DNA from 4 places in the Paenibacillus xylanexedens genome. Region 2 is predicted to be linked to each of the others. Evidence: riboswitches for the same ligand, from Rfam matches in the RefSeq annotation. Region 2 holds a riboswitch; each other region holds the start of a gene.
What was found. Region 2 has a riboswitch for cyclic di-AMP ahead of BS614_RS03175 (resuscitation-promoting factor). Riboswitches for the same ligand answer to the same signal wherever they lie in the genome.
Positions count from the first base shown of each region.

Region 1: another riboswitch for cyclic di-AMP. It lies ahead of BS614_RS14270 (C40 family peptidase); the one in region 2 lies ahead of BS614_RS03175 (resuscitation-promoting factor).
Region 3: another riboswitch for cyclic di-AMP. It lies ahead of BS614_RS21075 (3D domain-containing protein); the one in region 2 lies ahead of BS614_RS03175 (resuscitation-promoting factor).
Region 4: another riboswitch for cyclic di-AMP. It lies ahead of BS614_RS10950 (HAD family hydrolase); the one in region 2 lies ahead of BS614_RS03175 (resuscitation-promoting factor).

Region 1 is NZ_CP018620.1:3,174,506-3,176,708, reverse strand. It holds gene pelA (pectate lyase) at 1-840, opposite strand, end outside; cyclic di-AMP (ydaO/yuaA leader) riboswitch at 1,260-1,391, shown strand; gene BS614_RS14270 (C40 family peptidase) at 1,397-1,861, shown strand; gene BS614_RS14265 (carboxymuconolactone decarboxylase family protein) at 1,935-2,203, opposite strand, start outside.
Region 2 is NZ_CP018620.1:754,284-756,486, forward strand. It holds gene BS614_RS03170 (TatD family hydrolase) at 1-185, shown strand, start outside; cyclic di-AMP (ydaO/yuaA leader) riboswitch at 427-680, shown strand; gene BS614_RS03175 (resuscitation-promoting factor) at 954-2,138, shown strand.
Region 3 is NZ_CP018620.1:4,827,997-4,830,199, reverse strand. It holds gene BS614_RS21080 (amino acid ABC transporter ATP-binding protein) at 1-619, shown strand, start outside; cyclic di-AMP (ydaO/yuaA leader) riboswitch at 838-1,034, shown strand; gene BS614_RS21075 (3D domain-containing protein) at 1,037-1,711, shown strand; gene BS614_RS21070 (polysaccharide deacetylase family protein) at 1,819-2,203, opposite strand, start outside.
Region 4 is NZ_CP018620.1:2,499,881-2,502,083, forward strand. It holds gene BS614_RS10945 (glutathione peroxidase) at 118-597, opposite strand; cyclic di-AMP (ydaO/yuaA leader) riboswitch at 969-1,144, shown strand; gene BS614_RS10950 (HAD family hydrolase) at 1,260-1,658, shown strand; gene BS614_RS10955 (HAD family hydrolase) at 1,786-2,203, shown strand, end outside.

The DNA of each region.
Region 1 (2,203 bases), 2.4 Mb from region 2:
CTCATAGAAGCGTGCCCAAATCGGTGCCGCATTGGAATCAGCGATAATTTTGCTGTCCCCATTTGCTCTTTCATACTTGTAACCCGTAATTTTCACCTTGTTAAACCAAGCCTCCGCTCCTTTAATGGATGCGGTAATTTTAGCGTTAGCAGGTCTGGTTTTCAGAAATTTAACAATCGTTACACTCTCTCCAGCTGTCAGCGATGGCACTTCGTAGATTCTTGCGCTCGCTGGTTTAAGGGAACTGGAATCATGTTGTTGTCCCCATGCTGTCAGCTTACCGCCTGAAACGACTTGTGTATTCAGAATCGCCTCCACACCTTTGGCAACTGAATTTTTACTCCGATTAGCAAGTGTGCTGTCGATAAAAGAGAAATCACCTTTGCGTGCTGCTACTTCATCCAGCATGATCATTACATTAATCATGGCATCATCATTGTAAGTGATATGCTTGTGGTATCCGGAGCTTTGGTAAACTTGTGGCCACCCGCCGTTTGAATACTGCATGTTGATCAAAAAGTTAATTCCTTTGATTGCAGCTGTGGAGTAACGCGGATCATTCGTCTTTTTAAATTCCTTCGCCAATCTTCTAATTTCTGAGTATGTAGCCTTGTTGTCTATCGTGGACTTCGCCCACTCTCCACTTGTCTGTTTATAATCTTTTCTCCAACCTCCATCCGGCAGCTGGTTCTTCAAAATATCAGAAATACTCGCTGTTGTACCCGATGCATCCGCAGCAGATACCGTCCCTACAGGGAGAACTGCCATTCCAACTGCTGAGAACACCATGGTGCATGCCAGGACAAAAGTAACTAATTTCTTCGCTTTCAAATGTAACACTCTCCTATGTTCATTTTTATAAATCTCCCACTTCTACTTTACCTAGGATACGCGCCTCTAAACCTCCTTTATTTGTATTTATCGCATAATAAAATCAATTTTAATCCAATATGTGGATTGGATAATCAGATAATATGCAAAAAATCGATTTTTGTCAATATATGCAACTTAATGAATATAATCTCTCTAATTCTACATAACGGAATAGTTCTTTTAACTCATGACAAACCTATTTATTTATCCAAATTCGTCTTAAACGAATCAATAATGACGTTTTTGTCATGAATGATACCCAAACTTGATCCCTTCTTTCATATAAAAACCTTAATTCCGCTAACATTGAGGTATTAAGAAAGGGTTTAAATGGGTTTGACAATTACGCATTTATGCAATATAGTTTCAAATAGTTACAAAAACTTAATTATTCATTGCCGAGTTTCATGTTTGAAAACGGGGGAACCATTTTGGGTGAATTATTCTTATACATAGGAAATATAGGGAACCTTCTACCGAACCCTTAGCTAACTCCGTAGGCATCGAAGGGAGAACATTGATTTTGAAAAAACTGATTATCTCCATTTTTGGAGCAGCTGTATTATTTACATCCGGGGCAACAAGCACAGAGGCAAGCAGTATCAACTCCGTAGTGAACAACATGACAGGTATTCCTTACAAATGGGGTGGCACAACTGTAGCCGGCTTCGACTGTTCTGGTTTTATGAGATATCTTTTCAACAAATACAGCATTGAATTGCCACGAACTTCGCAACAGCAAGCCAAAGCAGGTACTCCGGTAGCCAAAAGCAATGTTCGGACAGGTGATCTGGTGTTCTTTAATACGATGGGCAAAGGCATTTCACATACAGGTGTATATATCGGCGGTGGACAATTCGCTCATGCCTCCAGCAGTAAAGGTGTAAGCATCACGAAGTTATCGAATCCATACTTCAATGACCGCTATGTAACAGCACGTCGGGTAACTGGACAGTTTATGTACGATAAAATGTTAGGTAAAATGTGATTCACATACAAAAAGGCATCGGTTATTAACCGGATGCCTTTTTTGCACTTAAAAATGTATGTTGCATTACTTACTAATGCAGCGCCTTCTGCACTCGCATCGCACCCTGAGACAGGGCATGTCCTCCTCCAACAGCTCCGGCCACGGCTACGGTCTCCATGATCTCCTGATCTGTTGCACCCTTGGCACGGGCTTCTTCTACATGGTAGAAGGTACATACCTCATTGTTGGCAAACAATCCAATGCCGAGCGCAATTAATTGTTTTGTCTTCGCATCAATCACGCCAGGTTGGAAACATTCTCCGGTAAACTCATGATACGACTTCACCACACCTGGCAGTA
Region 2 (2,203 bases):
TGGACCGGTTTTTCATTGAAACAGATGCTCCATATTTGACACCTCACCCTTATCGTGGGAAGCGAAATGAGACAGCGCATGTACGTCTGGTTGCAGAGGCAGCTGCGGAAATTAAAGGCATTTCGGTGGAGGAAATTGCTGCAATAACAACCAAAAATGCCATGGAACGATTTGGGATTCGTTAAAAAAACGAGCAAATGAGGTGAAAAAGGCAGGTAAGCGGAGGTAATTTGCCCTTTGATCCAAATAAATCAAGAATATTACAATATTTTAACCAAATATTCAGAAAAACGTACTTGATCAACGCTTTACAACATGCATCAAAACAGGATATCATCTTTTCAGTGAATTGTTGTGCGGAAAATTGGACAGATGTTCGGGGGATGAACAAAGGGACACTTTCCGATGAAACAACATTACTTTCATGAATCAGTCTCGCTGAGTCTCCGTTAACGGAGAGCGGGGGAACCAATAGGGCTTAAACATCGGTGTATTTAGCCGATGCGCAACGTTCGCTGACCCAAAAGCAGCGAAGGGAACTGCGAAGCCGTATTTGATTTCTTCTTTGGGTCTCGGGGTGAATTCAAGGGCGTCCGCCATGAGCGGGTGACCCAAGATAGGGCGGCTCTCTTTCGCCCGAACCCGACAGCTAACCTCGCAAGCGGAAAAAGAGAGGCAACCTCGTGCATGAATTTCCGATATTCAAAATCATTCGGAAGCCACGAAAGAGTTCCTCTTACACTCTTTCTTTGGCTTTTTTGTTTTTGAATAAAAGAAATATTGTCATCATACGGTAGGTATTCAGGAGGATGACATCATGTTGCGAAGATTGATTCATGGTGCAGAACCGGATTATGTTGGTCCAATCTGTGTTCTGTAGAAAATTTGGTATAGTCACGTCAAAGACATCATGCATTACTTTAGACGGCGAGGCTATGAAGGAGGACGGAGAAGTGGGCACATTCCAACCAGAAGAGACCCATGAGTCACGATCATCCAGTAAGTCTTTCGCGTTGCGGTGGAAGCATGAGAACATGCGTCAAATGGCATTGATCGCGATTTTCTCAATTGCGCTTACAATCATGATCTTGTTAGTCGTTTACGGTCAGGCCGGGAAACAAATTTCACTGGTTATTGATGGCAAAGCTCAGGTGGTAGAGACTCGTACAGGAATGCTTCAGGAAATGCTGGAGGAGCAGTCGATCACAGTCAGCCCTCACGATAAGGTATCCATGTCCATGAATGGGGCGTTAACAGATGGAGACCGAATCGTTATTGAGCGGGCCGTTCCAGTTAACATTACGGCAGACGGAGACACCAAGACTCTCTATACAACCGATTCATCGGTAGAAGATGCAATTCAAAAATCAGGTATTCAAGTTGAAAGTAATGATAAAGTGTATCCGGCGCTTGGAACTGCGATCAAAGCGGAGATGAAGATCCGTGTAGTGCGCGTAACAAAGCGTACAGTGGATGTAGAGCAACCGATCGCTTACAAAGTCATTAAAACGGCTGACCCTAGCTTGTACAAAGGGGATAACCGTGTCGTTGTGAACGGCAAAGAAGGCACAATTGTGCAGCATATCGAAAAGGTATTTCAGGATGGAGAATTGGTCTCCAAAAAAATGGTCGGCAAATCTGTCGCGAATAATCGTGTAGATAAAGTGATCGCTGTCGGCACCAAAGCAAAACCGGTCGTGAAAGAACCTGAGATTCAGACCGTATCGGCTCAAACGTCAACAACCAAAAAGGCTACAACAACGAACTCGAAGAAAACATCTGCCTCGGGCAGCAAAGTGATTACCGTATCCGGGACTTCTTTTAAATACTCCAAAGTACTTAAAAATGTATCCATGACTGCCTACTCTTCCGAAGAGCCTGGCATTGGAACTAAAACAGCTTCCGGTACTCGTGTAACGGAAGGACGCACCATTGCGGTTGATCCCAAAGTCATTCCAATTGGCTGGTGGGTATATATCGAAGGTCTGGGATTCCGTCGTGCGGAAGATACAGGCGGTGCCATTAAAGGCAACAAAATTGATGTGTATTATGACAGTGTGAAGCATGCCCTGAATTTTGGACGTAAGAAAGGCAAGACGGTCTACGTGATCGGTCCGGTGAAGCCGGAAGCGAACTAAAATCGTTTTACTTTGAAATGGGAATGCTATAAAATAGTTGCATGAATGATTCATGCGGAATATGC
Region 3 (2,203 bases), 3.0 Mb from region 2:
TTCCGGTTCAGGTAAAAGTACTTTCTTGCGTTGTCTGAATCTGCTGGAACAGCCTACCTCAGGAGAGATTGATTTTGAAGGCGTGTCAATCACGGACCCCAAGCATAACATTAACGCAACTCGTGAGAAAATGGGCATGGTGTTCCAGCACTTCAACCTGTTCCCACACAAAACTGTAGAGCAAAACATTACGATTGCTCCGATTAAAGTAAAGAAACTATCCACTCAGGAAGCGGAGAAAATTGCCGCTGATCTGCTTAACACCGTAGGCTTGTACGATAAAAAAGATACATTCCCGAATCAGCTGTCCGGTGGACAGAAGCAGCGGATCGCCATTGCTAGAGCATTGGCCATGCAGCCGCATGTGATGCTGTTTGACGAGCCTACTTCGGCACTGGACCCCGAGATGGTTGGCGAAGTGCTGGATGTCATGAAACGTCTTGCAGAAGGCGGGATGACGATGGTCATCGTAACACATGAGATGGGTTTTGCACGTGAAGTGGGAGACCGGATCCTGTTCATGGATGGCGGGGTTATTGTGGAAGAGGGAACACCTGATGAGGTGTTTGGAGCTCCAAAAAATTCACGTACACGTGATTTTCTTGCGAAAGTACTCTAAACGAAGTGATCAAATAGCGTTACTGACTTCGAGTCGGTAACGCTATTTTTTTGCACGCATTAATCACTTATAGATTTGAAAAGTAACTATTCTGTTACCAGATGTAAAGGAATCGGGTCGTCCAACAATTCTAAAGTATGCAGTATTCTTACATATAATGACACGTTGAAAACCATTTGGTAAGAATTACTACAAGTTCAGGTTACAATATTGTGATATATTGAACTCTGCCGAAACTTCCGGACAGGGAGTGCGGGGGATGTAACGATGCAGATTGTGCAGGGGGAAGATCTACAGCACACTGCTTGGGGTGAATTAGGGGTACATAACGTTTTAAATGTAATGAAGAACCTATAGGGTGGGCTCCTCATCCGAATCCGACAACTAACTTCGCAGGCACAATGAGGGAGGAAGACCATGATTAACAAGAAACGTATAGCCAAAACAGCAGTAGCATTATTGACAACAGCAATGCTCATTCAAGCCGTTCCGGCTCACGCCGATTCAGTTCATGTGGCCAAAGAAGGGGATACCTTCTACACCTTATCAAAACATTATGGAGTAGCACTCAACACGTTGGTTAAAGCAAACAACGACATTTCGGCTTACAACATTTATGGTGGTTTGAAAATTACGATTCCCGGTAAGGCAAACAATGTAGCAGCCGCTGCGGCAACGGAGAGCAAGACCCAAGCGAAGACTGTTACTACAGCGAGCTTGGACGTTAACGCAGATAACAAAGTGGTTCAAGCCTGGGGTAAGACATTCGATTACAGCAAAGCTGTGAACGTAAAAGCAACGGCATACTCTGCAGATCCGTCTGAAAATGGAGGATGGGGTGCAGTCGATTATTTCGGAAATGACCTTGAACTGGGCACAATTGCAGTTGATCCAAGTGTAATTCCACTTGGAACCAAAGTACTGGTAACTGGTCATAGCCATCCAGGATTGCCAAAACAAGCTTTTGTAGCCACAGCACGTGATGTGGGCGGTGCAATCAAAGGTCACCGGATTGATATCTTTATCCCGGGTAGCAAACAGTCCGTAAGCTCATTTGGATTTCAGGATATCGAACTGTATATTCTGAAGTAGAGAGAAAATAACATTTAAAATGAATTCAAACAGGGTGTCTGCCAGTCGCTAATTCGCGATTGAACAGCACCCTTTTAATATTCTCATTATTTGTTATCACGGTCATCCTAATCTTTGGCCTTTGGCAATCCCAGCATTTCGTCCAAGGTGACCAGTTCATATCCCCGATTACGTAGTTCCTCAATGACTTCAGGCAAAGCCTCAATCGTACCGTTCAGATTTGATCCTACACCGCCTCCAGCATGTTGCAGAACGATGGAGCCAGGTTTCACGGCAGACAGGATGTTATCTTTCACCTGTTCCTTTGAAAGGCCTTTCCAGTCCAGGGAGTCTACGTTCCAGTTCACAATGCTATAGTGTTGTCTGGCAGCCCATCGCAGCTGTTCTTCATTAATGTCTCCATAAGGCGGCCGAATCATCTTGGGCGTATATCCCGCCAAACGTCGAATAATATCCCCGGTATGTAAAATTTGTTTGCGAAAGGCATTCATC
Region 4 (2,203 bases), 1.7 Mb from region 2:
TGGAAAGCTTCTTTTTTTTTGTCTTTTGCGAACAGTATGACATCAAAGTTGAGAAAAAAAGGCCATCCATTACCGGGGCAATGGTGCTCTACCTTCCGGCTACGGGTGGCCAATGTATTATTTTTGCAGCAAATTCTTGATATCTTCTTCAATCTTGTCCGGTGTTGTTTTGGGAGCATAACGTTTAATGACCTGTCCGTTCTGATCCACGAGGAATTTGGTGAAATTCCATTTGATTGCTTTGGAGCCGAGCAGGCCAGGAGCTTCTGTGCTAAGGTGTTGGAAAAGAGGGTGAGCGCTTGAGCCGTTCACATCAATTTTCTCAAACATGGGGAAGCTCACGCCATAATTCATCTGACAGAACTCGGCAATATCGTCGGAAGATCCTTTTTCCTGTGCAAACTGGTTGCTTGGGAAACCAAGGACTTCAAATGGCGCATCCTGGAACTTGTCTTGCAATTCTTGCAGACCTTTGAATTGAGGGGTAAGTCCGCATGAGCTTGCCGTATTCACAATCAGGAGCACTTTGTCACGGTAGTCGGACATTTCAACTTCTTGACCGCGAAGGGTATTCACTTTGTAATCGTAGACTGTCATCTAAATCGCCTCCATTTATTTACTCTTATATCTTCTATTATATTGGTTACAATTAAATAATGCAAAACTTATATGGTGTTAAAAGAATCAAAACAGGCAAGTTGTGCAGAATACGTGAATGAATTGCGAAGTGATTTTCGTCAGAGTGAGAATTAGATAGCCTTGAAGAGATGGATAGAGTATAACCTTATTGTAAGCGTTATTATGGATGAGTATTGGCAAAAATCTGCCGATTCGGTGATCTGTGAGGACTTTACACCGTCATGGCACGGGTGTATGATTCATAACGTAATTTCAATTTAAACTAAATTGTATATGAAAAACGAAACAAACGATAATATCGCTCGATCTTATCTTAAGATATACGAACGATGTTTTAATCGCTGAGTTTCCATTCATTCATGAGTGGAAAACGGGGGAACCAACGGAATGCGCTGTCCAGGACAGTAGGCATTCATGGGGTGAATTTTCCGGTGACAGCCGGAAATAGGGCGACTCTCGCGCCCGAATCCGTCAGCTAACCTCGTAAGCGTTAAAGGGAGAGGCAACAAGCCGTACGCTGGTTCATGGCGTTTTCGCCATGGATTCTTTAAGAAGCGTTCGGGAGGCCTTGGTCCCCCACGCTTCTTTTTTGTTGTCTTTTCACGCCAAGGGAGGAACGAATGATGGATACTGAGATGATCTTAGTGACTGCTCCAAATGAAGCAGGACGCAAATTTATCAAATTGCTGATGTACAAAAAAATGCCGTTTGCCGTTCTAACCAACAGTGCAGGGGAAGAGCGCCGACTCCGTAGAATCGGAGTAGAACATGTCATTCGCATGAATACGGCTGCAGCTCAAAAATGGTTTTTGCCGCAGGGCAGCGTAGGCAACGTGTTTATTTTCGAGAACAGCCTGAATCTGACCTGTCGTTATTTACAGATCTGCCGTTCATGGACATCGAAATCCCTGTGCGTCATTACGGAGCAGAGTCATCCTAAGGGCATCTATCGGGGCATGGGCGCAGACCGGATTGTATATTCGCTCAATGGGGAAGTTGGCTTTCTCCTCAATGGTTAATGCCATAGCTTGTGATTGCTCAGGTGTGAGGTGCCTGTTATAATTGAATGTATCGATAAACGGAAGTTTGAGGAGACTCATGCAAGATGGTGAGTCTTCTTTTTTATGCTTACAAGGAGGAATTGGCGTGCCGGATGTGGGTGGATTAAAGTGGTTGTTTTTTGATGTTGGAGATACACTGGTGGATGAATGGGAGCCGGTTGATGATATTATCGGACAGTTCGTCCGTGAAGCTTGTGCTTTGGGGTATCCGGTGACAATTGAGGCGGTACGCGAACTGTTCGCGAACTGTTACCGAAAATATGAGCAATGGCCTATGAGAGTGGCGATTCGCACATTTGTTGAAGACGAGGGGCATCAGAAACAGATTCAGGACAAGCTGAAGTTTCAAAAAGATCTTGAACGTCCTTTTCCTTCAGCGGATTCTGTTCTTCAGCAGTTGTCACGGCATTATCACATTGGCATTATTGCCAATCAGAGTCCTGGAACGGAAGAGAGACTGGAAAGCTACGGACTGCGGAAGTATGTTGATGTTCTGGCCTGCT